Regions from separate parts of the Cryobacterium sp. M15 genome, predicted to be linked through region 2. Evidence: predicted binding sites of a transcription regulator. Region 2 holds the regulator's gene; the other holds the start of a gene.
The links. Region 2 encodes HrcA, which represses chaperone genes, less so after heat shock. Its sites were predicted from a motif close to TTNGCACTCGNNNNNNNCGAGTGCNAA; they were not measured.
Positions count from the first base shown of each region.

Region 1: groES (co-chaperone GroES) is a predicted target of HrcA. The motif match lies at 11,294-11,320, and genes of this name have one in related genera.

Region 1 covers NZ_PJJW01000041.1:391,243-406,762, forward strand. The annotation lists gene guaB (IMP dehydrogenase) at 1-163, opposite strand, end outside; gene CXY83_RS16750 (branched-chain amino acid ABC transporter permease) at 437-1,702, shown strand; gene CXY83_RS16755 (branched-chain amino acid ABC transporter permease) at 1,711-2,691, shown strand; gene CXY83_RS16760 (ABC transporter ATP-binding protein) at 2,717-3,637, shown strand; gene CXY83_RS16765 (ABC transporter ATP-binding protein) at 3,624-4,391, shown strand; gene CXY83_RS16770 (MarR family winged helix-turn-helix transcriptional regulator) at 4,514-4,987, opposite strand; gene CXY83_RS16775 (tryptophan-rich sensory protein) at 5,045-5,854, shown strand; gene CXY83_RS16780 (MFS transporter) at 5,851-7,509, shown strand; gene CXY83_RS16785 (ABC transporter substrate-binding protein) at 7,643-8,947, opposite strand; gene CXY83_RS16790 (hypothetical protein) at 9,074-9,781, opposite strand; gene rarD (EamA family transporter RarD) at 9,883-10,827, opposite strand; gene groES (co-chaperone GroES) at 10,927-11,223, opposite strand; gene CXY83_RS16805 (class I SAM-dependent methyltransferase) at 11,350-12,555, shown strand; gene CXY83_RS16810 (hypothetical protein) at 12,638-13,039, opposite strand; gene CXY83_RS16815 (DUF4190 domain-containing protein) at 13,142-13,636, opposite strand; gene tsaD (tRNA (adenosine(37)-N6)-threonylcarbamoyltransferase complex transferase subunit TsaD) at 13,721-14,806, opposite strand; gene rimI (ribosomal protein S18-alanine N-acetyltransferase) at 14,812-15,309, opposite strand; gene tsaB (tRNA (adenosine(37)-N6)-threonylcarbamoyltransferase complex dimerization subunit type 1 TsaB) at 15,306-15,520, opposite strand, start outside.
Region 2 covers NZ_PJJW01000033.1:87,240-102,759, reverse strand. The annotation lists gene CXY83_RS05385 (FAD-dependent oxidoreductase) at 1-1,602, opposite strand, end outside; gene purU (formyltetrahydrofolate deformylase) at 1,661-2,575, opposite strand; gene CXY83_RS05375 (GntR family transcriptional regulator) at 2,696-3,379, shown strand; gene holA (DNA polymerase III subunit delta) at 3,472-4,527, shown strand; gene CXY83_RS05365 (hypothetical protein) at 4,557-5,183, opposite strand; gene rpsT (30S ribosomal protein S20) at 5,351-5,614, opposite strand; gene CXY83_RS05355 (alpha/beta fold hydrolase) at 5,860-6,597, opposite strand; gene lepA (translation elongation factor 4) at 6,832-8,682, shown strand; gene CXY83_RS05345 (DUF1990 family protein) at 8,688-9,338, shown strand; gene hemW (radical SAM family heme chaperone HemW) at 9,403-10,626, shown strand; gene CXY83_RS05335 (DUF4870 domain-containing protein) at 10,623-11,030, opposite strand; gene hrcA (heat-inducible transcriptional repressor HrcA) at 11,494-12,513, shown strand; gene dnaJ (molecular chaperone DnaJ) at 12,593-13,699, shown strand; gene CXY83_RS05320 (16S rRNA (uracil(1498)-N(3))-methyltransferase) at 13,701-14,441, shown strand; gene CXY83_RS05315 (HIT domain-containing protein) at 14,461-14,838, shown strand; gene CXY83_RS05310 (PhoH family protein) at 14,825-15,520, shown strand, end outside.

The DNA.
Region 1 (15,520 bases), on a different contig from region 2:
CCGTGTCCATGGCGCTGGAGAGCAGCGGCAGCGACACGTCGATTCGTCGGGTCAAGCGGGATTTGGTGACCGCTTCGCTGGGAATGACGTCGGTGTGCCCCGGCAGGAGCAGCACGTCGTCGTAGGTGAGCCCGGTGAATCCGAACGGATCTGGCTGATCCATGTAACCCCTTACCTCTAGCTGAAAACAGAAAATTGTCCGCCAAATCGCATGATTTAACGGGTTCTTCAATGTTAAGCGTGTTTGCGCTCATCACATTCCGCCCACGAATCGTGAACTGGTGCGAACTTTCGAAAAAATTAGGACATAATCGGCACTTACAACACCAACGACGTTGGCTGTACTTGTCCGGCGCCCGCTCGGTCAGCCACCGGTCGGCACCAACATGGAGGTCCCGTGAAGTCCACTCTTACGGCTCAGAGATACCTACCCAGAATGCTTGTCATTCTGTTCGTAACGCTCCTCGCAGCCCTGTCCATGGCTACGTTCTCGGCGGCCAGTGCGCACGCCGACGAGGTAGGCACCGAGTACGACTTCACTCTCTCGGGCAACGTGAAGTTCAACGGTGAAGCCCTTGACGGTGTGGCCATCGCCGTCGACGGCAACGGCTACACCGCCGACACCGTGACGGATGCCGCCGGCAAGTGGGCGATCGGCGTTCCCGAGAAGGGCACCTACGAGGTCACCCTCGACGAGGAAACCCTGCCGAAGGGCGTCGTCGTCGCCAAGGGAGGTAACATTATCGATACGGAATTCGGCCTGACCGACCGTAAATCGGTCAACTTCTTCCTCGGTGAAGGCACCCGCAACACGGTAAGTTTCTTCGATCAGTTCGTGAACCGGTTCGTGAATGGTTTGAACTTCGGCCTGCTGCTCGCGCTCGCGGCGATCGGGGTGTCGCTGATCTTCGGCACCACCGGCCTGAGCAACTTCGCGCACGCCGAGATGATCACCTTTGGCGCCCTGATGACCCTGGTCTTCTCGGTCAACCTCGGGCTACCGATCTGGCTCGCCATTCTGATCGCCATCGCGCTCAGCGGCGTGCTGGGGTACAGCCTCGACACTGTGATCTGGAAACCGCTGCGCCGCAAGGGCGTGGCCGTGATCCCCCTCATGATCGTGAGCATCGGCCTGTCGCTCGCCCTGCGCTACCTGTACCAGTATTTTTTCGGCGGCAGCACGAGTCAGCTCCCCGGGGCCGGAATGACCGACCTGAAGTTCGGTCCAATCTCGTTGTCTCCGATTGACCTGGCCAGTATGGGCATCAGCATCGTGGTGCTGCTCGCCGTGGCTTTCTTTTTACTGCGCACCCGCATCGGCAAAGCCACTCGCGCCGTCTCTGATAACCCGAGCCTGGCCTCGGCGAGCGGTATTGACGTCGATAACGTCATTCGCATCGTCTGGGTGGTCGGAGCCGCGCTGGCCGGGCTCAGCGGCGTCTTGTGGGCCTACTTTCGCCCAGGCGTCAGCTGGGACATGGGATTCCAGATGCTGCTTCTCGTCTTCGCCGCGGTGACCCTCGGCGGTCTCGGTACGGCCTTTGGAGCCCTCGTCGGTTCCCTCATCGTCGGGCTCTTCGTTGAGCTATCGACGCTCTGGCTTCCGTCCGACATGAAAGTCGTCGGCGCCCTTGTTATTTTGATCCTGGTATTGCTGTTTCGACCGCAAGGCATTTTGGGTCGTAAAGAAAGAATTGGTTAGGGGTTCACATGGACTGGGGAGCAATCTTTAGCAACGCAGCCGTCGAGCTGATCAGCCCGACCACTGCCGCCTACGCACTCGCCGCCCTCGGGCTCGCCGTGCACTTCGGTTACACCGGCCTGCTGAACTTCGGCCAGGCCGGGTTCATGGCTCTCGGAGCCTACGGCTACGCGATCTCGATTCTGACCTTCGGGTTTCCCGTCTGGGGCGCCTTTCTGGTCGGCGTCGGCGCGTCCGTCATCTTTGCGTTGATTTTGGGGATTCCAACGCTGCGACTGCGCGCCGACTACCTCGCGATCGTCACAATTGCTGCCGCCGAGATTGTGCGGCTATTGTTCACGACGAACACCTACGCCTCCGTCACGGGGTCGGCCAACGGGCTGAGTGGCTACAAGAACGAGTTCGCGGCCCTCAACCCGCTCGCCGACGGCACCTACGGTTTCGGCCCTTTCACGAATAACGCCTATGACACCTGGCTGCGGATCGTGGCCTGGTCCATCGTGATTCTTGCGGCGTTGCTGGTCTGGCAGATCATGCGGAGCCCCTGGGGCCGCGTCATCAAGGGCATCCGGGAAGACGAAGACGCCGTACGCGCCCTCGGTAAGAACGTCTACGCCTACAAAATGCAATCCCTTATTTTCGGTGGCGTACTGGGCACTATCGCCGGAATGATCTTTGCCCTGCCGCGGGCGGTTGTTCCGTCGAACTATCAGACCACGCTGACCTTTTTCATCTACGCCATTCTTTTGCTCGGCGGTGCCGCGACAGTGCTCGGTCCGATCATCGGTTCGATGATCTTCTGGGTGCTGTTGTCGTTCTTCTCTGGCTTCGTCGCCCGGGCTGTGGAAGCGGGCTGGTTGCCGTTCATGACGTCTATCCAAGGCGGCCAACTGCGCTTCATCCTCGTCGGAGTGGCAATCATGTTGATAGTCATCTTCAGACCGCAAGGCATCTTCGGCAATAAAAAGGAGTTGGCTTTTGTCCGCTAACGCTGTTCCTCAGGCGGCGGCTCCGCTGGAGCCGCCCGTTCCCACCAAGAAGCCGGTCAAAACGACCGGCCTGCACATCGGCGAGGCCGCACCAGGCTGCGCGAAGGTCGATCCAATTCTCGTCGTCGATAACGTGCGGCGTACCTTCGGCGGCCTCACCGCCGTTGATGTCGCCCACGTCGAGGTTCCGCGCGGCGCGATCACCGCGCTGATCGGCCCGAACGGCGCCGGCAAGACGACCCTGTTCAACTTGCTGACCGGTTTCGACAAGCCCGACGGCGGCAAGTGGACCTTTGACGGCCGTTCCCTCGCCGGCGTTCCCGCGTATAAGGTCGCCCGCATGGGGCAGATTCGCACATTCCAACTCACCAAAGCCCTCGGGCTGCTGACCGTCATGGACAACATGCTCCTCGGCGCCAAGGGTCAGACCGGCGAGAACATGTTCCGGGCCCTGATGCCGTTCCTCTGGCGCAACCAGGAGGAGGAGAACCGGGAGAAAGCGCTCGACCTGCTCACCAGGTTCAAGCTCGACACCAAGAAAAACGACTATGCGGCGAGCCTCTCCGGCGGGCAGCGCAAGCTGCTTGAAATGGCTCGGGCGCTCATGAGCGACCCGACTCTGGTGATGCTCGACGAACCGATGGCCGGGGTCAACCCCGCACTGACCCAGTCGCTGCTCGATCACATTCTCAACCTCAAGTCCCAGGGCATGACCGTATTGTTCGTCGAGCACGACATGCACATGGTGCGCCACATCGCCGACTGGGTGATCGTGATGGCCGAGGGCAAGGTTGTTGCGGAGGGAGACCCCCACGAGGTCATGCAGAATCCGGCCGTGATCGACGCCTACCTAGGGCAGCACCACGACGAAGACATTGGGGTAGACCCCGATGCCGAGACCGAGCACGTGTCAGCCATAAAGGAGTTGCTCGATGACGAACGCTAACCCGCTGGCCGTGCCGGCTCCAACCGAGACCCGCGACGCTGTCGTCGAGGTCAAGAACGTCACCGCCGGCTACGTGACCGGTGTGAACATTCTCAACTCCTGTTCACTCACCGCCTACGACGGTGAGCTCATCGGAATCATCGGCCCGAACGGCGCCGGCAAGTCGACGCTGCTCAAGTCGATCTTCGGCCAGGTCAAGGTGCGCGACGGCGAAATTCTGCTGCGCGGCAACAACATCACGAACCTCAAGGCCAACAAGCTGGTCGCGCAGGGCGTCGGTTTCGTGCCACAGAACAACAACGTGTTTCCCACCCTGACCATTCGCGAAAACCTTGAAATGGGCATATTTCAAAAGCCCAAGGGGCTCGTCGAACGGCTCGAATTCGTCACCGAGATCTTTCCCGAGCTTCGTAAGCGCATGTCCCAGCGCGCGGGATCGCTCTCGGGTGGGGAACGCCAGATGGTCGCCATGAGCCGTGCGCTCATGATGGGTCCGCACGTGCTGCTGCTCGACGAACCGAGCGCCGGCCTCTCCCCGGTACGCCAGGACGAAGCATTCCTGCGAGTGAAGGAGATCAACAAGGCCGGCGTGACCACGATCATGGTCGAGCAGAACGCACGTCGTTGCCTGCAGATCTGCGACCGCGGCTACGTGCTCGATCAGGGCCGGGATGCGTACACCGGCACCGGACGTGAGCTTTTGAACGACCCCAAGGTGATCGGCCTGTATCTGGGAACCCTCGGGCAGGACTAGGGCGAGTCTTCTAACCGGTACAGTCGGGGTCCGGGCGGAGACCTCCACCGCGCCGTCACGATCTGGTTGGAGCCGTTAGGAGACACGCTTTGGAGGGGTTGCCAGGTGTCGGACGGCCCGGGTCACCAGCGGCGAGCTGAGGAGGCGGAGATGATCGTGAGCAGCGCGTCACGCATCGCGTCCACGTTCTCGAACTCGGGAAAGAGGTCGGCCTCGAGCGTGCGGGACTTCTCCCAGACGGCGGTGCCGGCATCCGTTCTGACCACGGAGTGTCGCCGGGCGTCGTGCGCGTCCCGGGTGCGCACGACGTAGCCCTCGCGCTCGAGTCGTTCGAGGGTGCGGGACATGGTCTGCGTTTGCACGCGGGCGGCATGCGCGAGTTCGGTCTGGCTGAGCGGCCCCGGGCCGAGCAGGTGCAGTGCGATCATGCCGGCGTGGGTGAGTCCCAGCTGGTCCAGCGCCTCCACCCAGGCGTGTTCAACCAGCCGCGCGGCGGTCGAAAGCAGGCGTCCGGTCGGCCAGCAGGCCATGGACTCCTGCACGGGCGCCGGTCTCGGCTCCTGCTCCGCTGGGGGTTCCGGATCAGGTGTAGTCATGCCCCTAATCTAGTGTTAGCGTCAACTAATCAGCTAGCTGACTAGTAGGAGACTGAGATGAAACTGAGCAGCGATCGTCTGCGCCAGACCGTGGTGCTGGTCAGTGCGATCCTGGCCATCGCGGGATCGTTCATCGGTTCGGGCGCCGCCGGCGGAACCCCGATCCAGAACGCATCGGGCGGAGCCCTGGCCGCCGATGCGACCCCGATCGCCCCCGCCGGCCCGGCATTTGGCATCTGGACGCTGATCTACCTCGGTCTCATCGCCTACGCCATCTGGCAGTTCCTGCCGGCGCAGACAACGGATGCCCGGCAACGCAGCCTCGGCTACCCGGTCGCCGCGTCACTGGTCCTGAACGCGGCCTGGATCCTCAGCATCCAATTCGACCTGCTCGCACTCAGCGTTCCCGTGATCGTGCTGCTTCTGGCCGTGCTCGTCCGGGCGTTCCAGCTCACCCTCGCCTCGCGACCGAAGAACCTGGTCGAGACGATCGTCGCCGACGGCACGATCGGCCTGTACCTGGGCTGGGTCAGCATCGCCACCGCGGCGAACGTGACGGCCGTGCTCGTCGCCGGCGGCTTCGGCGGCTTCGGCATCAGCCCGGACGTCTGGGCAGTCGGGGTGATCGCGGTGGCCGGTGTGGTCGGCGTGCTGATCGCCCTCTCCGGGCGTGGCCGGCTCGCCCCCTCCGCGTCCCTCTGCTGGGGACTCGCCTGGATCGCCGTTGCCCGTCTCACAGGCCCCCTTCTCTCCGCCCCGGCCGCGATCGCGGCCCTCGTCGCGGTGGTTGTCATTCTCACCGTCACCGTCACCATTCGCATGCGAAGCTCCTCCCCCTCGTCAACGCGAGGACTGGTACCCGCATGACCAGCACCTCCCCCACCGCCCCCTCGGCCCGCCGCCGCTGGGCCGGCCTCGTCTTCATCAGCGTCGCGATCGCCCTGATCATTGTCGACTCCACGATCATCAACGTCGCCATCCCCTCGATCGTGGATGACCTGGGCATCACGTCGACCCAGGTGCAGTGGGTGCAGGAGAGCTACACGCTCGTCTTTGCCGCGCTCCTACTCGTGTTCGGCACGCTCGCTGACCGCTTCGGGCGCCGCCGCCTCCTGATACTCGGCGTGATCGTCTTCGCCACGGCATCCGTCTTCGCCGCGTTCTCCCAGTCGGGCGACCTGCTGATCCTGGCCCGGCTGATCCAGGGCGTCGGCGGCGCGATGGTGCTGCCGACCACCCTGTCGATCATCAACGCCACCTTCCGTGGCCGGGACCGCGGCATCGCGTTCGCGATCTGGGGCTCGACCATCGGTGGCATGGTGGCCGTCGGCCCGCTGCTCGGCGGCTGGCTCACCACCTACTTCTCCTGGCGCTGGGCGTTCGGCATCAACGTGCCCTTCGGCATCGTCATCATCATCGGTGTGCTGGTCTTCGTGCTCGAATCCCGGGATGCCGGGGAGCCTCGCCGCGTCGACGTGGTTGGCGCCATCCTCTCGGTCATCACCAGCGCCTCGCTTGTCTTCGGGCTGATCGAGGGCCGCACCTACGGCTGGTGGCGCACCAACAACGCCCCGACGATCGGCGACTGGACCTGGCCGTACTCATGGTCGGTTATCCCGTTCGTCTTCCTGCTCACCATCGTTTGCGGGATCGCCTTCGTCTCCTGGGGCCGCTACCGGCAACGGGCCGGCCAAAGCACCCTGCTCGCCTTCTCCCTGTTCGCGATCCCCTCGTTCCGTAACGGCAACATCGCCGCCATGATCGTGTCGCTCGGCGAATTCGGCATCATCCTCTCGCTGCCGCTCTGGTTGCAGAACGTGCTCGGCTATGACGCCCTGCAGACCGGTTTCGTGCTGCTCGCCCTCGCGGTGGGCTCGTTCCTGGCCAGCGGGCTGTCGGGCGCGTTCGGCAACAAGACCTCGCCGGAGGCGATCGTGCGCATGGGCATCATCGCGGAGATCATCGGTGTCACCGGGCTCGGCATCGTCATCACCGCGGAAGCCACCTGGCTAACGGTCGTGCCGTTCCTGTTCGTCTACGGGATCGGCGTCGGCCTGGCCACTGCGCAGCTGACCGGCGTGGTGCTCAAGGACGTCCCTGTGTCGCAGAGCGGCCAGGGCTCCGGCACCTCCAGCACCGCCCGACAGATCGGGTCCGCGCTCGGAATCGCGGTGCTCGGCACGGTGCTGTTCACCGCGGTCGGCGCATCGCTCGACGCGAAGTTGTCCTCCGTGCCGGGCTTTTCGGCCCAGACCCAGACGCAGATCGTCGACGCGGTCGTGAACAGTGCCGGCTCCGCGATCCCGGCTCTCGAGGCGCAGAGCCCGGCTGTGGCGGATGCCGCGCGGGAGGCCTTCAGCGACGGTACCCGGTACTCGGCCTTCGCCGCGGCCGGGTTTCTCGTGCTCGGCTTCCTGGCGACGCTGCGGCTCTCCGGAACGGCGCCGCATCACGAGCAGCGCGAAGAGGAAGCGACCGGAGCAAGCGTCACCGCCGCCCGCACGTCGGGGGAACCGGTCTAGGGCCTGTTGCTTATAGCCTGGCGGGGGTTTTTGGCAGAGATTCCGGCACATGTCTCCTACTGGCATGGTGACGCCCGGCCGCATGGAGAAGGGCCCCGGCAGAACCCGGGGCCCTTCAGGTCAGGCAGTCGAGCTAGTTGGTGCGGGAGTACTTGTTTTCTGCATCGAACTTGTAGATGCCGATGGTTGCACCGGTGGGGTCGCCGTTCTCATCAAACGTGATCGGACCGGAGAAGCCGTCATAGTCGACCTGCTCACCGGCCTGGAGCGCTGCAGCAGCGGTCTTGAAGTCGGTGACCTTGGTGCCATCGCCGGTTCCACCGGAGACCTGACGCAGATAGCTCGCAATCGACTTGCCCGACACGTCCTGACCCGCGTAGGCGGCCAGGGCGATCAGAACGACGGCGTCATACGACTCGGCGGCGTAGCTGAAGTCGGTTAGCTTCGGGTCGATTTCGAGCAGGCGCTTGGTGAAGTCACCGAGCGATGCGGTATCGAGGCCCGGCAACGTGCCCTGGGCACCTTCGATGAGGCCGGCCGCGAAGTCGGCGCTGTAGTCGGATACGTTTCCGTCGACGAGGTACAGCTTGTCGCCCGCGAAGCCCGTGGCGACCAGGTCGGGAACGATGACCTTGGCCTGGTCGAACGTGATCAGGGCAATCGCGTCGGGATCCTGAGCCGTGACCTCGGCGATCTGAGCGGTGAAGTTCGGGTCGCCCTCGTTGAACAAGGCCGTCGCGACGACCTCGCCGCCGCCGGCGGTGAATGCGTCACTGACGTACTTGGCCAGACCGGTTCCGTAGGCATCGTTCAGTACGATGAGGCCAAGGGTGGCGTTTCCGTCTTCAGCAATCAGGTTGCCCAGCACTTCACCCTGCAGCACATCGGAGGGCGCCGTACGCCAGTACAGACCGTTATCGGCGTACGTGGTGAACGCGTCCGAGGTGTTGGCCGGGGAGAACTGCACGACGCCGGCACCGGTGATCTGGTCGATCACGGTCTTGGACACACCCGACGAGGCTGCACCAACGATGGCCGAGACGTCCTGCGACAACAGGTCGGTCACGGAGACGGTGGCGGTGTCGGTCGTGGTGTCGCCCGAGTCGCGGAAGATCGCATCGATGTTGATGCCGAGGCCAGCCTCGTTGATGTCGTTGATAGCCAGCTGAACGCCCGCTTCTTCGGGCGGGCCGAGGAAGGCCAGTCCACCACTCTGCGGGAGGATAGTGCCGATCTTCAGGGAAAGATCACGATCACCAGCCTGGACCGGCTGGAAGTCTGCAGCAGAATCCGCAGTGGGAGCTGCTGATTCTGCGGGCGCCGTAGCAGCACCATTGCTGCAGCCGGTGAGCAAGAGGGCGCTCACGCCGATGAGGGCGACACCGGTAACGAGGGTATGAACTGAGCGGGAGGCCGAGGCCTTCGCGAAAACGCTCATGTTGCTCCTTGATTGATAAAAGGGGTAAGACTGGTCAGCCGATTGACTGCCGTGGTGTCAGAGTAGGCAATCAATGGCCCGGAAACCTACCCCTTCATAGGAGAACTTGGTAAAGCGACCAAATCGTTACGAACGGCGGCCGGTCATCCCTTGATAATCAATGATCTGGTTCTCCGTCAGGGCAAAAACACACTCTCCCCAGGATGCGCACACGGCGGTTCCCGAAACCACCCGGGGCCAGCCCGCTTCGAGCGAGGCGCCACCATCGTCTGCGGTGATGACCGCGGCCAGGGCTGCCGTGATGACCCCGTCATAGGCTTCCGCGCCGCCAGCCGTGGCCGTCAGCCCTGGGTCGGCGGTCTTCAGCCGGGCAGTGAACTCCTCGTCAGCGGCAAGGGGGGTTCCCCCGTTGGCAAAGTCGATGAGGGCCACGATGGTCGTGTTGCCAGCAAAACTGTCAACATCCGCTGGCAGCGCTGTCGTTGCGTCCCACAGCACCAGGTCGACGCCGCGCGCCGCAAGGTCCGCGTAGGCGGCGGCGAGGTCGCCATAGGAGTCGCGGTGAATGAGCTGCACGGGGTGGGTGGGAGTGGTCTGGTCGGCGAGGATATCGCGCACGGCGATTTCGGTGCCGGCTACCTGGGCCGCGCCGCTCGCAGCATTATCACCGGTCATGGGAAACAGCGTGCCGATGCTCAGCGTGCCGTCGCCGGTCGGGCTGGTGCTGACGACCGGAATTGGAATCGCGGTCGACGTGGCCGCCGGCGCGCCAGTACAGCCAGTCAGGGCCAGGGCGAGCAGAAAAACTACGGCGATCGTGGGGCGATGGGGCATGTGAATCCTCAAGTACTGAAATGAAATGAAATGAATTGAACTGAACTGACGCGTGCGAGCTGACGGTTCAACGTATCGGCTGGCCGGCCCGTTCTTTGGAGCTAGGCGACTTCACGGATGCTGCGCCGAGGACTGCGACCGGACGCCACCATGTCAACCATCAAAATGATCAGGGCCACCCAGACCAGTCCGAAGCCGACCCAGCGTTCGAAGGGCATTGCCTCGTTCAGAATGACCACGCCCACGAGGAACTGGAGCACCGGCGCCACGAATTGAATGAGCCCGAGCACGGTCAACGGCAGCCGCCGAGCGGCCGCGGCGAACAGCAGCAGCGGCACCGCGGTGATGATCCCGGCCGCGAGCAGGCTCGCCGTGTGCCAGGGCGACACCGTGCCGAAGGTGATTCCGGAGAGTCCCGAGACGACAACGAGTTGCACGACGGCGACCGGGGCCAGCCACGCGGTCTCCAGGGTGAGACCGGTGACGGCATCCACACTCGGACCGACGCGCTTTTTGATCAGACCGTACAGCCCGAAGGAAAATGCGAGAATGAGCGAGATCCACGGCAGGGAACCGTATCCGACGGCGAGAACGACGACGGCGACACCGCTGACCACAATGGCCACCCACTGCAGCCGGCGCAAATTTTCCCGCAGCACGAAAACGCCGAGCAACACGGTCACGATCGGATTGATGAAGTAGCCCAAGGCCGCTTCGACGACGTGTCCGGTGGTCGCGGCGATCACGTAGGTCTGCCAGTTGATGAAAATGAACACCCCGGCCAGGCCCATGGTCCACACCAGGCGCCGCTGCCGCAGGGCCCGCCCGAGCACCGTCCAGGTGCGGGTGACCGTGATGATCAGAGCGCAGAAGACGAGCGAGAACAGCACCCGCCAGGCCACGATTTCAAACGCGCCGGAGGGCGCGAGTAGCAGAAAATAGAGCGGCAGCGCACCCCAGAGGGCATAGGAGAGACCACCGAAGACAAGGCCGGTACGGTACGTGGAATGGGCTGTCGTGCGGTGCGATGCGGCAGCATCCGTCATGGTCTTCTCCTGCGGAACAAAAGTGCACAAACAAAAAACTCCCGAACAGCAATGCTATTCGGGAGTTTCAGTCTAGAGACTAGGAGCGAAGAGAACTACTTAGCGTACGACGACGGCGAGCACGTCGCGAGCGGAGAGAACCAGCAGGTCATCGCCACCGAACTTGACCTCGGTTCCGCCGTACTTGGAGTAGATCACCTTGTCGCCGACGGCGATGTCGAGGGGGACGCGGTTGCCGTTGTCGTCAATGCGGCCGGGGCCGACTGCAACAACTTCGCCCTCCTGGGGCTTTTCCTTCGCGGTGTCAGGAATGACCAGACCTGATGCGGTGGTCTGCTCGGCGTCGACCTGCTTGATGACGATGCGATCCTCGAGCGGCTTGATGGAGACCGACACGGTTGACCTCTTTCTAAGATTTGGGTTAGCAGACTCCCAGCGAGAGTGCCAAGTGAAGTTTAGGGGGGTTCTGGCACTCACGCAACGTGAGTGCCAGATGGGGGGTCATTTTGCTAACGTTGCAGCATGGATCGAACCGAACTCGTTGAGCTGCTTTCCCCCGCGAGTTTGCGGCTGCTGGACTCCCTGCCGCCGTATGACAGCCATGGCGACGTGCTGAAGCTTGTGAGCGATCTGCGCAAGGCCGGACACCCATCCGACGTCGTGTCGGCCGTGCTCAACCAGTCCCGGCTTCGGGCGAAGGCCACCGTCAAGTTCGGTGAATTCGCCGAGCGGATGCTGTTCACGGAGGCTGGCCTGGAGCAAGCGACACGATTGCGAGTCGCCGCGCTGCACGCCGGTCGGTTCGCCGGGCTCAGCACAGCCCTGGGCCGCCCACCGCGGGTCGCCGACCTCGGCTGCGGCATCGGCGGCGACGCTATGGCACTCGCGGCCCTGGACGTTTCGGTCGTCGCCATCGACGCCGACGAGGTCACGGCGACCGTCGCGAGCTTCAACCTTGCACCGTTTCCCAACGCTTCTGCCCTGCAGGCCGACGCGGAGACGTTCGACCTGGGCGACTTCGACGCGGTCTGGCTCGACCCAGCCCGCCGCACGAGTGGACACAGCAACACGACGCGGCTGACTCGCTCCGAGGACTACTCCCCCTCACTCGACTTCGCGTACCTGCTGGCCACCCGCTTGCCGCTCGGGATGAAGCTCGGCCCCGGTCACGACCGCGACCGGATTCCTGTCGACGCCGAGGCCCAGTGGGTGTCGGTGGATGGCCAGCTGGTGGAAATGGGGCTGTGGTTTGGCGCGCTCGCACGCACCGGCATCCGTCGATCGGCTCTGCTCTTGACTCCCGACGGCACGCACGAACTGACTGCCCCCGAAGACAGTGCAGACGTCGAAGCGGGCAGCCTGGGAAATTACGTATATGAACCCGATGGCGCGGTGATTCGGGCGCGGCTGATCGGTGATCTAGCCCGCTCGCTGGACGCGCATATGTTGAGCGAGGGCATCGCCTACCTGACCAACGACAGGCTCACTCCAACACCGTTCGCGAGCGCGTTCCGGGTGCTCGAGACTCTGCCCTTCGACGAAAAGAAGCTGCGGTTGGCGCTGTTTCAGCGACGGATCGGTACCCTCGAGATCAAAAAACGCGGCGTCGACGTGGATCCGGCGACGTTGCGCACCCGACTCAAGCTCAAGGGGCCCGAGTCAGCGACCTTGATTCTGACGCGGGCAGCCGGGCAGCGCGTTGCGCTGCTCGTGGAGCGTGTGCGCTAGCTGGCGAGCTTGCTGCCCAACTGCGAAAATTCTCGGCGGGTACGCGTTGTCGAGCGAATTTTCAAGCTCGGTACGGACCGCCCTAGAGCAGGGGCAGCACGGTGCGACTGATAAAGACGATCCAGCCGGCCGCGAGTAGAACGCCAACGAGACCGCTGACGAGACCGCTGAGCCAGAGAGTACGCGCCCGGTTCTCGGTGGTGCGCGCGATCAGCGCGAGGGTGATCGCGATGAGCGCTGGCGGCAGGCCGAACACACCGATCACTCCCAAGCCGAGCCCGGCCACGCCACAACCCACGGCGGCGATCGAGAGCCGGCGGCGGCCGGTGATGCGCTCTACCTCCGCCTCGGTGTAGATGTACGGCACGAACTCGGTGGGAGCGGTCACGGTGGACGCCCAGTCGAGCTGGCTGCCAGGCGGCGCGGGAGCACGCGTGTAGCCCAGCTGCGCCGAGGCGTCATCGTGCTGGTGGTGTGTCGTCATGGGTGTCCTCTGGCCGCGAACCGCGAGCAACGGAACGCTGGGATCAACCCGTGGTCGGTCGAAACGTGCCGAGCGGCCCCGCACGGGGCCACTGCTGCGTCGCTATCTGTAATAACCCGCGCCCGTGGAGGCTGCGGCAATCACGAAAGCGATCGTGATGATGGTGAAAATGGTGCCGCCGAGCAGTCCGACGTAGCCGAGGATGGTTCCCCAGAGAGCAAGCCCGCGTCCCTTTTCGCCGGTTTTCTTGATCTGGCTCAGGGCGATGTGGCCGGTGACGATACCGACGACCGAGACGAGGAGGATCGAGGTAACGAGCGAGATGATCGACAGAACGTTGTACTTGTCCTGCGGGTTCTGCTGGCCGTACGGATTCTGGCCGTAGGCCGGCGGCTGACCGTAAACCGGAGCCTGGCCATATCCCGGCGCTTCCTGACCTTCCGTTGCCGGGTAGCTTGGCGCCGCCGGATAGGCCGGAGCGGCCGGAGTTTCGTAAGCGGGGGGTGCGCTGGGATCGGTCGGCCTGGAGCGCGTCGGGTCGTTGTTCGTCGGGTCGTTGCTCGTCGGATTGGCGGGGGGCTGGGTGGGATCAGACATCTGCGGTCTCCTCTGTGCTAAAAATTCAGGGTCGCTCGACCAGAATATCGCGTGAGCCTGCGAGTCGGTGACTTCCGGGGCAGATCAGACCTGAATCTGGTCGACCGGCAGGGTCGAGTCGGCGCCGAATTCCAGCGTTGAAGGTTCGCTTCCAGCCATGATGAGCTGCGCGCCCAGGGCTGCAATCATGGCGCCGTTGTCGGTGCATAGAGAGAGGGGCGGGATGCGCAAGGCGATGCCGGCGGCATCCGTTCTTTCGGTGGCTACTTGGCGCAGCCGCTGGTTAGCGATGACACCGCCGCCGAGCAGCAGCCGCGGCACGCCGTAGTCGGCGCAGGCAGCGAGAGCCTTGGTGAGCAGAATGTCGACGACCGCCTCGCGAAAACTCGCCGCAACATCGGCTGCTGGCACCGGTTCGCCGGCATCCTGACGCTGTTCCACGAAGCGGGCGACCGAGGTTTTCAGCCCCGAAAAGGAGAAATCGTAGCGGTGCGCGGCCATGTCCTTGGGCTGGCTGAGACCGCGCGGAAAGCGAATGGCCTTCGGGTTACCGTCAGCGGCGACTCGGTCGATCTGCGGTCCGCCGGGGTAGGGCAGCGAGAGCAGCCGGGCCACCTTGTCGAAGGCTTCGCCAGCGGCATCGTCAATGGTCTCGCCGAGCAGTTCGACGTCGCTGACCAGGTCGCGCACCAGCAGCAGCGAGGTATGCCCGCCGGAGACCAGCAGCGCGATCGTCGGGTACTCGAGCGGGACTGCGTCGCTGGTGTCGGTCATGCTGGTGTGAATGGAACGATGCAGCAGGTCGGCCCCGACGTGGCCGACCAGGTGGTTGACCGCGTAGATCGGCTTGTCGAGCGCAACGGCGAGCGCCTTCGCAGCGCCGACACCGACCATCAGGGCGCCGGAGAGTCCGGGCCCGCAGGTGACGGCGATGGCATCAAGATCGTGCAGGCGGATGCCGGCCTCAGCGATGGCCGCGTTGATGGCCGGCACCAGTTCATCGAGGTGCGCGCGGGCCGCGATCTCCGGCACGACGCCGCCATAGCGGGCGTGCTCGTCCATCGAGCTCGCGATGGTATTGGACAGCAGGGTGGTTCCGCGCACGATGCCGATGCCGGTTTCGTCGCAGGAGGTTTCGATGCCGAGCACGAGGGGATCGGTGCGGTTCATAATCGTCACGGGATCTCCACGGCTACTAGCATTGATTCCAATTCGGGTATATTCAGGCGCATAACGATGGCGTCGACGTTGTCTGGCTGGTAATAACCGCGGCGCACCCCCACGTCAAGGAATCCGAGGCGCGCGTACAGGCGCTGGGCACCCGGATTATCGGCGCGAACCTCGAGAAAGATCAGCCGGGCGCCGCGTTTGCGAGCTTCGCTGATGAGCGCCTCCATGAGTGCACGGCCGAGTCCGTGACCGCGGGCCGAGTCGGCGACGGCGATGGTCTGGATGTCGCCTTCTGTGGCACCTTGGGGAGCGAGCAGTCCGGCGTAGGCTTCGATCGTGCCCGGGGAATCCGGCGGGAAAGCCACGAGGTAGTAGCAGGCCGGGTCTCCGAGATCGCGCAGCATCATGGGCGCCGACCAGGCATCGTTTTCAAAAATGGTCGTCTCGAGGTGCATGATGGCAACCAGGTCGGCTTCGTGCGCGCGGCGCAGCTGCCAAGTCATCGGCTGACCCGCTTGGGGCCGTTCGACAACGTGACATCGGGTGAGCGCAAGTACAGCGGCGCATTGGCCGCGAAAGGGCGGTGGTGGGCGAAGCTCAGCTCGGCCACCAGTCCGAGGTCTCCAGCCGCCACCGTGGCGGCGTCGATTCGGGGCCACAGCGCGTGCAACCAGGTCGGGTCGTCGAGTTCGGCCGGTTTGGCTAGGCCGGGCA
Region 2 (15,520 bases):
GGGCTTCTTGTCCATGTCCGCGGTCGTGAGTTCCTGCAGCAGCTTCAGTGCTCCCGGGCCGGAGACCTCGAGGCGCTTGAGCGGAGTCATATCGTACATGGCCACTGCCGTGCGGGTCTTCCAAGCTTCAGCGGCGGCGATGGGCGAGCTGAACATCCCCGACCAGGCGTCGCGAGCTGGCGGCAGCCAGCTGTCCGGCATTTCTTTCAGCAGCTCTGCGTTAGCTTCGAACCAGTAGGGGCGTTCCCATCCGCCGCTCTCCAGGAAGAACCCACCCAACTGCTTGTGGCGGGCGTGGAACGGACTCACACGGAGGTTGCGGGGGGAGAGCTTGGACTGGAGTGGGTGGAGGACGTCGTAGATTTCCACGAAATTCTGCTGTGACGTCTCGTTGACATATTCCGAGGTCAGCTGGACCTCTTCAAAGCGATGAATATCGCAATCACCCAGATCAATCTCTGAGCTGCCGGTGGTCAGCAGTTCGGCAACGGCGCGGGCTATACCAGCAGAGTGAGTCACCCACACGGCTTCGGCGACGAAGAAGCCGTCCAATTCCTTGGACTCGCCCACCAGGGATCCGCCGTCGGGGGTGAAGGAGAAGATGCCGTTGAAGCCATCCTCAATGTCGCTTTCCTGCAGCGCGGGCAGGATCCGTTTGGTGGCTTCCCACGCCGGAAGGAAGTCCTCCAAGGTGAAATCCAGCCGGGAGGGCATGTTGTGTTCGTTGATCGCGGCGGGCTCAAAGGTGCCGAGTTCGTCAAGGTCAACGGGCATGGGGCGGTGAGCGTAGGACCCGATGCCGTAGCAGTCGCCGTGCTCGCGGTAGTACAAGTCCTGGTCCTGGTGTCGCAGAATGGGTAAGGAGGCCCCGTTGGGCAGGTCGTTCTTGCCCTTCAACGCCAGCACCGGAGTGGTTTTGACGTACTGGTGGGCCAAGGGCAGAAGAGGAACGGACATGCCGATCATTTCGCCGATCTTGGCACCCCAGAAGCCTGCGCAGGAAACCACGATGTCAGCTGGGATAACACCTCCGGACGTCTGGACGCCCGTGACGCGTCGGCCGGACTGTTCAATACCCGTCACCGTGGTCTTGCCCCGGTACGTGACGCCCGCGGCTTCCGTGCGCTTGATCAGCAGCTGAACGGCGCGGGCGGCGTCGGCCAGACCGTCGCTGGGGACATGGAGTCCACCTAATATGTCTTCCTCGTTCAGGAGGGGATAGAGCTCCATGCACTCTTCACGCGAAAGCATCTTGCCGCTAATTCCATACGATGCTGCGTATCCGAGCTTTCGCTTCAGGTCAGCGAGACGCGTCTCGGTGGTGGCGATCTCGAGGCCGCCGACCTGGTTGAAGCAGTTGACGCCGTCCTCGGTCAAGGACAATAGCTTCTCCACCGTGTACTTGGCGAAGAGTGCCATGGACTTTGAGGCGTTGGTCTGGAAGACAAGACCGGGGGCGTGGGACGTCGACCCCCCGGGCATGTTCAGTGGCCCTTGGTCAAGGACAGTGATGTTGTTCCAACCCCGGGTAACTAGTTCATCGGCCAGGTTCGTGCCGACGATTCCAGCTCCGATAATGACAATGCTTGGCGTCGATGCCATGTGGTTTCTCCTACTGGTATTCGTGTGTGACTATCTCTGCTGGTGTGGTGGCTTCGATCTACCGAAACACGACGGTGCTGGTCCGATCCAGGAGCACACGGTGTTCGCAGTGCCAGCGGACGGCCCGGGAGAGAGCCAGGGCTTCGGCGTCCTGTCCGACTATTGAAAGAGCGGTCGGTCCATAGCTGTGATCGACCCTGATGACTTCCTGTTCAATGATTGGACCCTCATCCAGTTCCGCAGTGACGTAGTGGGCCGTGGCGCCCACCAGCTTTACGCCACGGTCGTAGGCCTGGTGGTACGGGCGCGCACCCTTGAATCCTGGGAGGAAGGAATGGTGGATGTTTATGGCGCGGCCTTCTAAAGAGCGGCAAAGATCATCGGACAGTACTTGCATGTACCGGGCAAGTACGACAAGGCCGATGTCGTGCTCGCCCACCAGTTCCAGCAGGCGTTGCTCGGCGTCTAATTTGGTTTCGGGAGTCACCGGGAGATAAATAAAGGGGACGCCGGCGGCCTCAACCATGGACCGGTGGGTTTCATGATTGGAAACCACAAGGGCAATATCGCCTTTGAGGCTTCCGCCTCGCCAGCGGAAAAGCAGGTCGTTAAGGCAGTGCCCGAATTTGGACACCATTACAAGGATGCGTTGTTTCGTCTCGTCATGAAAGCTAAATTTCATGTCGAAGCGGTCAGCAATCGAACGGAATTCTTCCTCGAGCCCGTCCGGGGTGTTGACAGAGGGACCTGAGAATGCGGTGCGCAGGTGCAGAGTTTCACGGAGGCCATCATCGAACTGCTGGTGTTCTTCAATGTTGAAGCCACGCTCAAAAAGAAACGTGGTGACCGCGTGGACAATGCCTGCGCGTTCGACGCACGACAATGTAAGAACGAACTTTTTCGACTGGTTTTCCCCAGTGACCTCCGACTGAGGCAGCGTGCTGGTAGATGAGTCTGTCGCCATTAGCGTCATGTCTCCGCCTTTAGATATATTCCAAGAATAGCCACTGATATATTAGATTTAGGTGCGAGCGTATACTGGTCGGGGATAGAGGTCAATAGTCTTCCTACTTGAATTGAAAGAGGTCCACGGATGGCTGTCGAAGCCTGGGTGAGTGCTGGTGACGTTGCCGCAAAGAGGTCGTTGGCGGATGTAGCCTACGAACGCATTCGGGACCGGCTGCTGATGCTGGACATCAAGCCCGGTGGTCTACTTCATGATGATGAGCTGGCCAAGGACCTTGGCATCGGGCGGACACCGGTGCGCGAAGCTTTGAAGCGGCTGGAGCTCGATCGCCTTGTTGTCTCCTACCCGCGCAGAGGAACTTTCGCGACGCGAGTGGAGGTGACTGACCTTGCGTTCATTTCCGAAATCCGAATGCAGCTTGAACCCCTTGCCGCTTCCCGGGCTGCCCGCGTTGCTACGGCGTCTGCCAGGGAGCAACTCCGGAGTGTCATGCGCGCCGTTGAGGCATTCGACGCGAACGCAGCATCCGTTGTCGAAACACTGCGGCTGGACGCCAGCGTGCACCGAGGCATCTATGCCGCCGCCGCCAATCCCCACCTCGAAGATGTCCTGATCCGCTACGACAATCTCGCGACACGAATTTGGTGCATGGTCTTGGATCGCCTGCCCGACCTGACCAGGCACGTCCATGAGCATGTGGACTTGCTCCGTGCCGTTATTGACGGAGATGAGGCCGGAGCCGCTAACCTCGCGCGGATCCACGTCGGTGGCTTCGAGCACGCGGTACGCGAAGCTCTTTTTGCCGCCTGAGGAAGGCGTCGCCGAGCAAGAAACTCGAGCGCAGGCGTCAGTGGTGCGGGTTAGGCTGGTTTTAGACCTGCACCAAATTCAAGGAGATCGCTTTGGCCGTACGACCCGCCACGACCGGATCCCGCACCGGCAAGGCAGCGCCCGCGCGACCGAATAAAGGCACCGTCATTCCCCAGCTCGGCTGGCATGAGGTACGTCCGGCCCCGATCGTGCTCGTCTCCGGCACCGAAACGTTCCTCGCCGAGCGAGCCATCCGGCAACTGCGCGACTTTCTCAAACGCGAAGACCCGAGCCTTGAAATCAGCGACGTGCAGGCCGATAGCTACGCGCCGGGTGAGCTGCTCACCCTCGCAAGCCCGTCGCTGTTCGGCGAGCCGCGGCTGATTCGGGTCAGCAATGTCGAAAAATGCAGCGACATTTTTCTGGCCGAGGCGCTGGACTACCTGGAGAACCCAGCCGAGGATACCTACGTCGTGCTGCGGCACGGCGGGGGAGTGCGTGGCAAGAAACTACTCGACACCATCCGCAGCGGTCGTGGCGGCGCGATCGAAGTTGTCTGCAGCGAACTCAAGAAAGACACCGAGAAATACGAGTTTGCGTCGAACGAATTCAAGGCGGCCGGCAAACGCGTCACGGTCAGTGCGCTCCGCCAGCTCGTCGCAGCGTTTTCTGATGACCTGGCCGAACTCTCCGCGGCCTGCCAGCAGCTCATCTCTGACGCGACGAGCGAGGTGACCGAAACCACAGTGGATCGGTATTACGGTGGCCGGGTCGAAACGAACGCGTTCAAAGTAGCCGATTGGGCCATCGCTGGCCGCAACGGTGAGGCCCTGGTGACTCTGCGTCACGCTCTGTCTTCGGGGGCCGATCCGGTGCCCATCGTCGCGGCGTTCGCCATGAAGATTCGCACCATGGCCAAGGTGTTCGGTGCCCGTGGCGGGTCAGCGCAGCTCGGCGCACGATTTGGCCTGGCCCCGTGGCAGGTGGAACGCGCGCAAAAAGACCTGCGCGGCTGGAGTGACGAGGGCCTGGCCCGCTGTATCCTCGCGCTGGCCGAAACGGATGCCGCGGTGAAGGGTGCCGGGCGCGACCCGGTGTTCGCGCTGGAACGTCTGATCGGCGTGATCTCTCGGCGTGGCGAGCACTAGCGGTTGCCGGTGCATCGTGGCACCAGATTTCAGCGGTCGCCGGCGTCGGCAACCGTGATACTTGCGCGGTTCAGGTAGAGCCACACTCCATGCTGAAAACTCGGATTGCCACACACCCGGGTGGCCACCCAGACCGGCAGCAGGGTCGACGAACTGGCCAGATCGGTCGGCCTGGCCAGGGCCTCGAACGATGACGGCAGGCCCGGGCAGTATTCGAGTTGCACTCGCCCGCTGATCTCGGTGAACTGCACCGACACCGGCCGTTCGGCGGGCGGCGCCAGAATGCGTAGTGCTCCGAGCGCGGCGACGGCCAGCAGGGCGGCGACGGCGAACACCGCACCGAGCCTCGAGAACGATCGGACGTGGCGAGAAATGCGCGCAGGCCGCCCGGGTTCGAAGTCTTCCGGGTCGTGCTGTCCCGTTGCGGCTGCACTGAGGTAGAACAAGATTCCAATGATTAGAAGCACGATCGAAGCCAGCGAGATCAGCAGCTGGTCGCGCGTACTGCCGGACACTGCATCGTTCGTGTTGACAGCCAGCCACACCGCGATGGCGAAAGCTGCGGCGCTGAGCAACGCGGCGACAAAACGAGCGTGCGCCCGTCGATGCTGGGCGCTTTCGGCGGTGCTGAAACTTGCCGGTGGGGTGCTCTTCACCGCGTCAGTCTAGTGGGGTTGCCGGCCCGCGAGGCGGACCACCGAGTCGTGCCGGGCCTCACGTCAAGAACAAAAAACCCCCGCCGATGAGGCGGGGGTTTCTGTGTGACGAGGGGCGTCACCCGCTCGCTGGGAGCCGAGACAATCACCTCACGTGCGGGTGTCGATTAGACGAGTGCGGAAACGGCCTTCGCGATGGCCGACTTCTTGTTCGCAGCCTGGTTCTGGTGGATGACACCCTTGCTGACGGCCTTGTCGAGCTTCTTGGAAGCAAAGGCGAGACCGACGACGGCCTTGTCCTTGTCGCCGGCGGCAATCGCGGTACGAGTCGCGCGAATCGCGGACTTGAACTCACTCTTGACGGCCTTGTTGCGCTCCTGGGCCTTCTTGTTGGTGCCAATTCGCTTGATCTGCGACTTGATATTTGCCACGTTGTTTACGCTTTCGTTAGGTTCGAGTACGGACAGCCGCTGAGCGGGTAGAGGGCGCTCAAGCGGCGAAAATCGTGCGGGGTGGGACCCGACACGCAAGCCAACCACTAACAGTACCAGTAATCACCTGCACTCCCAAACGCGCCCCAGTCGCCTGAGAGATGGTCGCGCCCGATATCGGCGGGCGCTACGCCGGTGATCGCGGCGCCCCAGTCGTATCGGGCACGCACACGGATGCCGCGACCTCAGACCGGACGCGGCCGCGCCGTCACCTGTCCGGCAACCCGCAACAGGATCGTCGTGAAACGTTCGGGCTGGGCCAGGCTCGCCAGATGCGTCGCGCCGTGCACCACGACGACCTTCCCGTTGCGGCAGGCGGCAAGGAAGCGCCGCTCGTTCAACCGAAAATGATCGAGCGCGCCATTGACCAACCAGATCGGCCCCGGATACGCGGCCAGGCTGGCCAGCGGAGTCAGTGTCGAGGTCGCGCGCAGCCCGGAATCCATCACGTCGAGAGCGGCGCCGCCCGCGAGTACATCGTGTGCCCCGGCGGAAGGCAGCATGAGGTGCACCATGGCCTCGTGCAGCCATAAGCCCCGATCGGGCAGGCGATGAATCCAACGGGCCAGCAGCCGATACCCCTCGAGCAACATTCCCTTCGGCACGGCGCTACAGCCCGCAGCCACCAGTCCGGCCACTCGATCAGGGTGCTCTCCGGCGTAGGCCACGGCGTAGTAGCCGCCGAGCGAGAGCCCGACCAACAGCACCCGGCCGCCGAGGTCTGCCACTCCGTCGTCGATGGCGGCGAGCGCGGCCGGCACCGTGAACGGCTCGCTCATCCGCTGCCCGTGTCCCGGCAGATCAATCGCGAGCACGGGATACCCGGCCGCACGCAACCGCTCCTCTTGAAAACGCCACATCGTGGCCGAGGTGCGGATGCCGTGCACGAGCAGAACCGGCACGAGGGCCTCGGGAGTCGCCATGCCCGTGAGCCTAGCCAGCCGCGGGGCCAGTCAGCTGGGCGTCCGCCCCGGGCTGCGCCACACCTGTTTGATTCGCCCGAAAGGTTGGCCCAGCCGGCAGCACGCTGGTGACCCTCACGGGGCGCAGTCCACGCCTGGCGGGGTGAGCAGGCTGGTGCAAAGTTGCCCTCCCGTTCGACGCCACCAGTCGCGTCGAACGTCAACGTGCACCGAGCGTGGAAGAATGGGTGAACTATGTCACCTCGAGCCCTTCACGCGCTGGAACCGGCCGCCACAGCCCCCGAGTTCATCCGCAACTTTTGCATCATCGCCCACATCGACCATGGCAAGTCGACGCTCGCCGACCGGATGCTGCAGATCACCGGCGTCGTCGACGAGCGTTCCATGCGGGCCCAGTACCTGGACCGCATGGATATCGAGCGTGAGCGCGGCATCACCATCAAGAGCCAGGCCGTGCGCATGCCGTGGGAGCTGGACGGCGTCACCTACGCGCTGAACATGATCGACACCCCCGGCCACGTCGACTTCACCTACGAGGTCTCCCGCAGCCTCGCTGCCTGCGAGGGTGCCATCCTGCTCGTCGACGCGGCCCAGGGCATTGAAGCCCAGACCCTCGCCAACCTCTACCTCGCCCTCGAGAACGACCTCACGATCATTCCGGTGCTGAACAAGATCGACCTGCCGGCCGCTGACCCCGACAAGTACGCCCGCGAACTGGCGAGCCTCATCGGGGGCCGGCCCGAAGACGTGCTGCGCGTGTCCGGCAAAACCGGCGCCGGGGTGCAGGAACTGCTTGACCTCGCCACCACGATGATTCCGGCCCCGAAGGGCAACCCGGATGCTGCCGCCCGCGCCATGATCTTCGACTCGGTCTACGACAGCTATCGCGGCGTTGTCACCTACGTGCGCATGATCGACGGGCACCTGAAGGCCCACGAAAAAATCCAGATGATGTCGACAAAGGCGACCCACGAGATCCTCGAGATCGGCGTCATCTCGCCCGAACCGATCGAGAGTAAGGGACTCAAGGTCGGCGAGGTCGGCTACCTGATCACCGGCGTGAAGGACGTTCGACAGTCCAAGGTCGGCGACACCATCACGACCGCCCTGCGCCCGGCGACCGACGCGCTGCCCGGCTATAACGAACCGCAGCCCATGGTGTTCTCCGGGCTGTACCCCATCGATGGCAGCGACTACCCGGCGCTGCGCGAGGCCCTCGACAAGCTCAAGCTCTCCGACGCGAGTCTCGGCTACGAGCCGGAGACCTCCGTCGCCCTCGGTTTCGGGTTTCGCTGTGGCTTCCTCGGCCTCCTTCACCTCGAGATCATCACCGAACGCCTCGAGCGTGAATTCAACATCGACCTGATCACGACGGCGCCAAGCGTGCCGTACGAGGTGACCACCGACGATAAGCGCACCGTCACGGTGACCAACCCGAGCGAATACCCCACCGGAAAGATCGCCAAAGTGCTCGAACCCATGGTCAAGGCCGCCATCCTCGCGCCCAAAGACTATGTCGGCGTCATTATGGAGTTGTGCCAGAGCCGCCGCGGCACGCTTCTCGGTATGGAATACCTCGGCGAAGACCGCGTCGAGATTCGCTACACGATGCCGCTGGGTGAGATCGTGTTCGACTTCTTCGACATGCTCAAGGGCCGCACCGCCGGCTACGCCTCACTCGACTACGAGCCCTCCGGCGAGCAGGAAGCCGACCTGGTCAAGGTCGACATCCTGCTGCAGGGCGAGCAGGTTGACGCATTTTCTGCCATCGTTCACCGGGACAAGGCTTATGCCTACGGCGCTCTCATGACCGGGCGCCTGCGCAAACTTATTCCGCGCCAGCAGTTCGAGGTGCCCATCCAGGCCGCGATCGGCGCCCACATCATCGCCCGCGAGAGCATTTCGGCGATGCGTAAAGACGTGCTCGCCAAGTGCTATGGCGGTGATATCTCGCGCAAGCGCAAACTGCTGGAGAAGCAGAAAGAGGGCAAGAAGCGCATGAAGATGGTCGGCCGGGTCGAAGTTCCCCAGGAAGCGTTCATCGCGGCACTGTCGGGGGACATTGAGACGAAAGACAAGAAGTAAAACAGATGCGCAGGGCTACTTTCACCGACGCCGCCGTCAGCTACGCTGCCATCGGCGGCACGCTGGCGCCCGATCTGATGAGCTATCCGCCCAAGGGTTACCGCCCGATGGAACAGAGCGTGAAGCTGGGCAGTTCCCACGAACGGTTCGCAGCCGCGACCAAGTTGCTGATGACGTGGGGAATCCAGCGCGGCAGCGGTATGGAGGTGACCGATCTTGAGAACGGTACCGGCGTGCAGTACACCCCGGTCACCTTTCAAGCCGACGGCACCCCGGCAGTCGGGCAGCAGCATCCGGTCAATGAAGCGACTTTCGCAGACGACGGCACGCCATATATCGCCAACGGTATGACCGCGACGTTGAAAATGAGGGTCTGGCTCTTCGCCGTGACCGCGCCGGTGCGCGTGGTCTACGTTATCGACGAGGCCGCCCGCATCGGGTTCGCGTACGGAACTCTGACGGGTCACCCCGAGAGCGGCGAGGAATCCTTCATCGTCGAACACCGGGACGACGACTCGGTCTGGCTGACCATCCGCTCCTTCTCACGGGCCAGCACCTGGTACTACCGCCTGGCCTGGCCGGTGCTGCGCTTTCAGCAGGCGAAATTCACCAAGCTGTACCTGCGGGCCCTGCATCCCGTCGGCGCGATCAAATAACGCGCAACAAATAACGCGCATCAAATAACGCGCATCAAATAACAAGCGTACTGGAGCTCTATCCATGGCCGGACCCCACCCCGTCGGCGACCCAGCACCCGACGACGGACTCCTTCCCGCGTCAGCGGTCGTCAGTGCGGCCGAACGCGATTTCGGTGTGTACCTGCACGTGCCGTTCTGCCGGGTGCGCTGCGGCTACTGCGACTTCAATACCTATACGGCGACCGAACTACGCGGCGTCAAACAAAGCGACTATGCCAGCCAGGCCGTGCTCGAGGTCGATGCGGCCGCCCGCATCCTCACCGCGTCCGGTGTGCCGGCACGCGAAGTCGCCACGGTGTTCTTTGGGGGAGGTACGCCGACGCTACTGCCGGTGACCGACCTGACCCGCATGCTCGCTGCGGTGCGCGAGCAGTGGGGTCTGGCAGACGGCGCCGAGGTCACCACCGAAGCCAACCCAGACTCGGTCGACGCCGCCTACCTCGGTGCCCTCGCCGACGCTGGATTCACCCGGGTGTCGTTCGGCATGCAGTCTGCCGTGCCGCACGTGCTCGCCACGCTGGAGCGCACCCACGACCCCGAGCGGGTGCCGCTCGTCGTGGAGTGGGCCCGCGCCGCCGGGCTCGACGTGAGCCTCGACCTGATCTACGGCACGCCGGGGGAGTCCCTCGCGAATTGGCGCACGAGTCTCGAACAGGCGCTCAGTTTGCATCCCGACCACCTGAGCGCCTATTCGCTCATCGTCGAAGACGGTACCAAGCTCGCCCGGCAGATTCGCCGCGGCGAGATCGCGCCGACCGACGACGACCAGCAGGCTGACTTCTACGAGCTGGCCGACGAACTTCTCGCTGCCGCCGGGTACGACTGGTACGAGGTCAGTAACTGGGCGACGAGCGACGCCCACAGATCCCGACACAACCTCGCCTACTGGACCGGCCAGGACTGGTGGGGCGTCGGCCCCGGCGCCCACAGCCACGTCGGCGGCGTGCGCTGGTGGAACGTCAAGCATCCGGCCGCCTACTCCGAACGGATGCTGGGCGGCCTGTCACCGGCCGCTGGTCGCGAGACGCTCGACGCGCCCACCCGCGAGCTCGAACGCATCCTCTTGCAGAGCCGGATCCGCACCGGAATCCCGGTCGCATCGCTGTCGGCGGCGGGGCGCGTCGAGGTGGCCGGTCTGATCGCCGACGAACTCATCAATGCCAGAGCCGCCCTGACCGGAACAGTGGAACTGACCCTACGCGGGCGACTTCTGGCCGACGCCGTGGTGCGGCGCCTCAGCGATTAGCTAAAGAATTTGATGGTGAGCGGGTAGGCGTAGCCCTGGCCGCGATTGGCTGCCAGCGCGGCCAGGATCGAGAAAATGATGCCGAGGGCGAAGGCGACCGGCAGAATCAGGTATCCGATCAGTATGCTCGTCAACGCGGTTGCCACCACATAAACGATCGTCAGGGTGATCTGAAAATTCAACGCCGTTGCGCTGTGCGCCCGAATGAACGGACCACGATCGCGCAGCATGAGGTAACCGATCAGGCCGGGTAGAAAAACGAGCAGAATGCCGCCGACGTGAATCAAAGTCGCCCACATCTTCTCGTCGGCCGGGCTCATCGGCCGGCGAGGGATATTTTGCGAGTAGGGATTTTGCGGCGGGGTGGATTCATAGGGGTTCGTGCGCGGATCGTTCTCGGACATGTGGTCTCCTGTTCGAGTAAGTTGGCCTGGTCGCGGCGGTTCCGGTGCTTAGTCGCCGGAGCCACTCATTCAGTCGTGCAGTTGCCACGTCTACCCCCTCCAGACTAACCATGTCAATGGTGAACTGACCGGAATCGACCACGGATATCGGTAGTTCCGGCCGTCCCGTGGCTTTTTCGACGTTCGGTTCACGATTGTTTGGGGCGTTCAAAGATTGTGACTGTGGATCGCTCATGATCGTCCCCCTCACTGAACGCGCTGGGCGGTATACGCGTAATTAAACCCTCGCTTCGAACTGCTGGCAATGGGTCTGCTCAGGCAGTCGCGATATGATTAGCAGTCAGTGGATGCGAGTGCCAACGATGTGCTGGCAAACGTACCTTCCCGTGTGACCCTTAGAGCGCGCGGTGAGCGGCATCCGCAGAACTCAAGCTGGACCTCACGAATCAGGAAGGTGGGCGCAATGGTTTCCGACCGTGGCCTCGATGTGTTGCGCGTCATCGTGCAGGACTACGTTGCCTCTCGTGAACCCGTCGGCTCCAAATCCATCGTTGATCGCCACGCCTTCGGCGTCTCCGCTGCCACCATTCGTAACGACATGGCTCTCCTCGAAGAAGAAGACCTGATCGCAGCGCCGCACACCTCGTCGGGGCGCATCCCCACCGATAAGGGCTACCGAGTTTTCGTCGACCACCTCGCTGATCTGCGGCCACTCACGCCGGCGCAACGTCAGGCCATTGAAACCTTTCTGGGTCACGCCGCCGACCTTGACGAAGTGCTCGTGCGCAGTGTGCGACTGCTCTCCCAGCTCACTCATCAGGTCGCGCTCGTGCAGTATCCCTCTGTGTCTCGCGCCAAGGTACGGCACATCGAGTTCGTGCCCCTGACCGAGACGCGCATCCTGTCGGTGCTGATCACGGATTCCGGCGGGGTGGAACAGCGCGTGATCGATTTGCCGCGGGCGCTCGATGAGCAGACCCTCGTAGAAGTGCGCGCCCGACTCAATGTCGCTGTCGTCGGACTCGGCATGGCCGAGGCCAGAGCCGCCCTCGCCGCGAGCGTGTGGCCGGGCGCGCCGATGCTGCAACCGCTCATCGACCTCATCACGAGCACCCTCGCCGACCAAATCGGCGCCAACCGCCAAGATAAACTCGTCATGGCCGGGGCAGCGAACCTTGTGCGCACCGAGGAAGATTTCTCCGGCAGCATCTACCCGGTGCTCGAAGCCATCGAAGAGCAGGTGGTACTGCTGCGACTGTTCGGCGAGATGGAGACCGACCAACACGGAGTTTCGGTGAGCATTGGCCGGGAGAACGCGGCGTTCGGCCTGCCCGAGGCAAGCGTGTTGACCAGCGGCTACAGCGCGAACGGCAACCTCGCCCGCCTGGGCGTGCTTGGTCCCACGCGCATGGATTACTCCAATAACATGGCGGCGGTGCGCGCCGTCGCTCGCTATCTCTCCCGACTGCTCGGCGAGACCTAAATCTGTTGCCGCCTCGGCGGCAGAGACCACATCACCAGAACCAGAATCATCATCATAAAAAACTCAAGGAGAGCCACCTTTGGCTGACCACTACGAAGCTCTCGGCGTTGACCGCGACGCAACCACCGACCAAATCAAAAAGGCCTATCGACGCCTTGCCCGTGAACTGCACCCCGACGTGAACCCCGGCGCTGAAGCGTCGGAACGGTTTAAAAGCATCACCCATGCCTATGACGTGCTGAGCGACGCGAAACAGCGTCAGAAATACGACCAGGGTGGCGGTCAGAACGGCGGGTTCGACGGCCAGAACTTCGGTAACTTCGGCGACATCTTCGAGACCTTCTTCGGCGGAGGAGGCGGCAGCAGCCGCGGCCCGCGGTCCCGCCGCGAACGCGGCCAGGACGCCCTTATCCGGGTTGAACTCGACCTCGATGAGGTCATCTTCGGCACGCACCGCGACCTCGAGGTCGACACCGCGATCGTTTGCGACACCTGCAAGGGTTCCTGCTGCGCCCCCGGTACATCACCGATCACCTGCGACATCTGCCACGGTACCGGCAGCATCCAGCGCGCCGTTCGGTCTCTGCTCGGCAACGTGATGACGTCGAGCCCGTGCGGCTCCTGCCGCGGTTACGGCACTATCATCGCGACGCCGTGCATGACCTGTTCCGGGCAGGGCCGCGTGCGCGCCCGGCGTACGGTTCCGGTGGACATTCCGGCCGGAGTCGACACCGGCCTGCGCCTGCAGATGCCCGGCAGCGGAGAGGCGGGTCCGGCCGCCGGTCCGAATGGTGACCTCTACCTCGAGATGAAGGTGCGCCACCACGACGTGTTCAGTCGCGACGGCGACGACCTCATGTGCTCGCTCGACGTGTCGATGACGAACGCAATTCTTGGCACCAACGTCACCGTGAAAGCGCTCGACGGTGATATCGAGGTGGAGATTCGCGCAGGTTCGCAAAGCTCAGAAGTGCTCACGATCAAGGATCGTGGTATCACCAAGCTGCGCGGCAGCGGGCGAGGCGACCTGAAGATCGGCATCCACGTGCTTACGCCCACCAAGCTCGACCACAAGGAACGCGACCTGATCGAGCAGTTCGCTGCCCGTTACGCCGCGCCTGCGCCGACCCTGAGCCAGTACCAGCAGGGCTTGTTCGCGAAGCTGCGCGACCGGTTCCTCGGCTGACGTGGCACATTTCTATCTGCAGGAAACGCTCCGGGCGGCGCAGTGTCGCCCGGGGGAGGTCGTTTCCGTTGATGGCGCTGAGGCACGGCACGCGGTCACGGTGAGCCGGGTTCGTCCCGGAGACCGGCTGCGCTTAGGCAATGGAGCCGGGTTGCTGGTGCAGGGGACGGTGCTGACAGCGGAGGCTACGGTGTTGACCCTGCGCGTGGATGACGCGAGCGAGACCGCGGTGGCGACGCCGCGCATCCGTCTGGTACAGGCCCTCGCCAAGGGTGATCGCGACGAGCTTGCCGTTCAAGCCGCCACCGAACTCGGTGTCGATGGCGTCATTCCCTGGGCCGCATCCCGTTCCATCACCAAATGGGAGGGCCCGAAGATAGCCAAAGGCCACGAACGCTGGGTCAGCATTGTGCGCGAGGCCAGCAAACAGTCCATTCGGGCCTGGTTGCCAGAGGTCGCGCCGCTCGCCAGCACCAAACAACTGGCCGTGCTCGCCGCCACCACACGGATGCTGCTGCTCGAGCCGACCGCGAGCGGTCGCCTCACCGAGGTGGCCGCGCCCACCGACGACCGCGACATTCTGCTCGTCGTTGGGCCCGAGGGTGGAATCTCCCCGGCCGAGCTACTTCTGCTGGAACAAGCCGGCGCGACCCAGGTACGCCTCGGTGACACCGTGCTTCGCACGTCGACCGCCGGTCCCGCTGCCCTCGCAATCCTCAATGCGACCTTCGGCCGCTGGTAGCGCCGCTTAAGATAGAGGCATGTCTTCTTCCGGTTTTGAACCGACCATTTTCAGCCGCATCATCGCGCGTGAGATTCCAGCGACGATCGTCGCCGAGACCGAACACATCATCGCGTTCCTCGACATTGCCCCGAAAGCTCCGGTGCACGTCGTCATCACCACCAAAGACCCGCAGTATCAGAACGTCGTCGAACTGGCCGCAGGCAACCCGGCCCTTTTGGCCGAACTCGTCTCGGTAGCCGAGCGCATCGCTGCCGAACGAACCAACGGGCAGTTCCGCCTCGTCTTCAACACCGGGGCGGCCGCCGGCCAGACCGTGTTCCACGTACACGCCCACGTGCTGGGCAGTCAGGAACCGACCGAATCCCTCGGGGAGGACTCGCTTGGCGCCCTCTGAGCCCCACAACGCGAAATCCGGCAACTCCGCCGCCAGCGTCACCACCGAGTTGCGCTTCACCATCGATGGCGTTGCCATGGTGCGCCTGCTCGGGCCCGAAGATCGCTACCTGAGTACCATAGAGGCTGCCCACCCCAAGGTGGACGTGCACGTGCGCGGCAACGAGGTCACCCTGAGCGGCTCGGCTGGCGAGGTAGCGGCAGTGCGTCGGCTGATCGAGGAACTGCAGCTGGCACTGCGCACTGGCCATGATCTCGGCGAGGCCGAGGTCGCCACGTCAGCGCGGATGCTCGCTGCCGACAGTTCGGTGAGTCCATCCGCTCAACTGGGCGCTCCCATCCTCACAGCACGGAACAAGAGCATTCGGGCCAAGTCGATCGGGCAGAAGGACTATGTCGATGCGATCGACGACAACACGATCGTATTCGGTATCGGCCCGGCCGGAACGGGCAAGACCTATCTGGCCATGGCCAAAGCGGTGCGGGCGCTGCAGAACAAAGAGGTCGAGCGCATCATCCTGACTCGCCCGGCCGTGGAGGCTGGGGAAAGACTGGGTTTTCTGCCTGGCACCCTCACCGACAAGATCGACCCGTACCTGCGCCCGCTCTACGATGCGCTCGGCGAAATGCTCGACCCCGAGCTCATTCCCAAATTACTCGCTGCTGGCACGATCGAGGTGGCA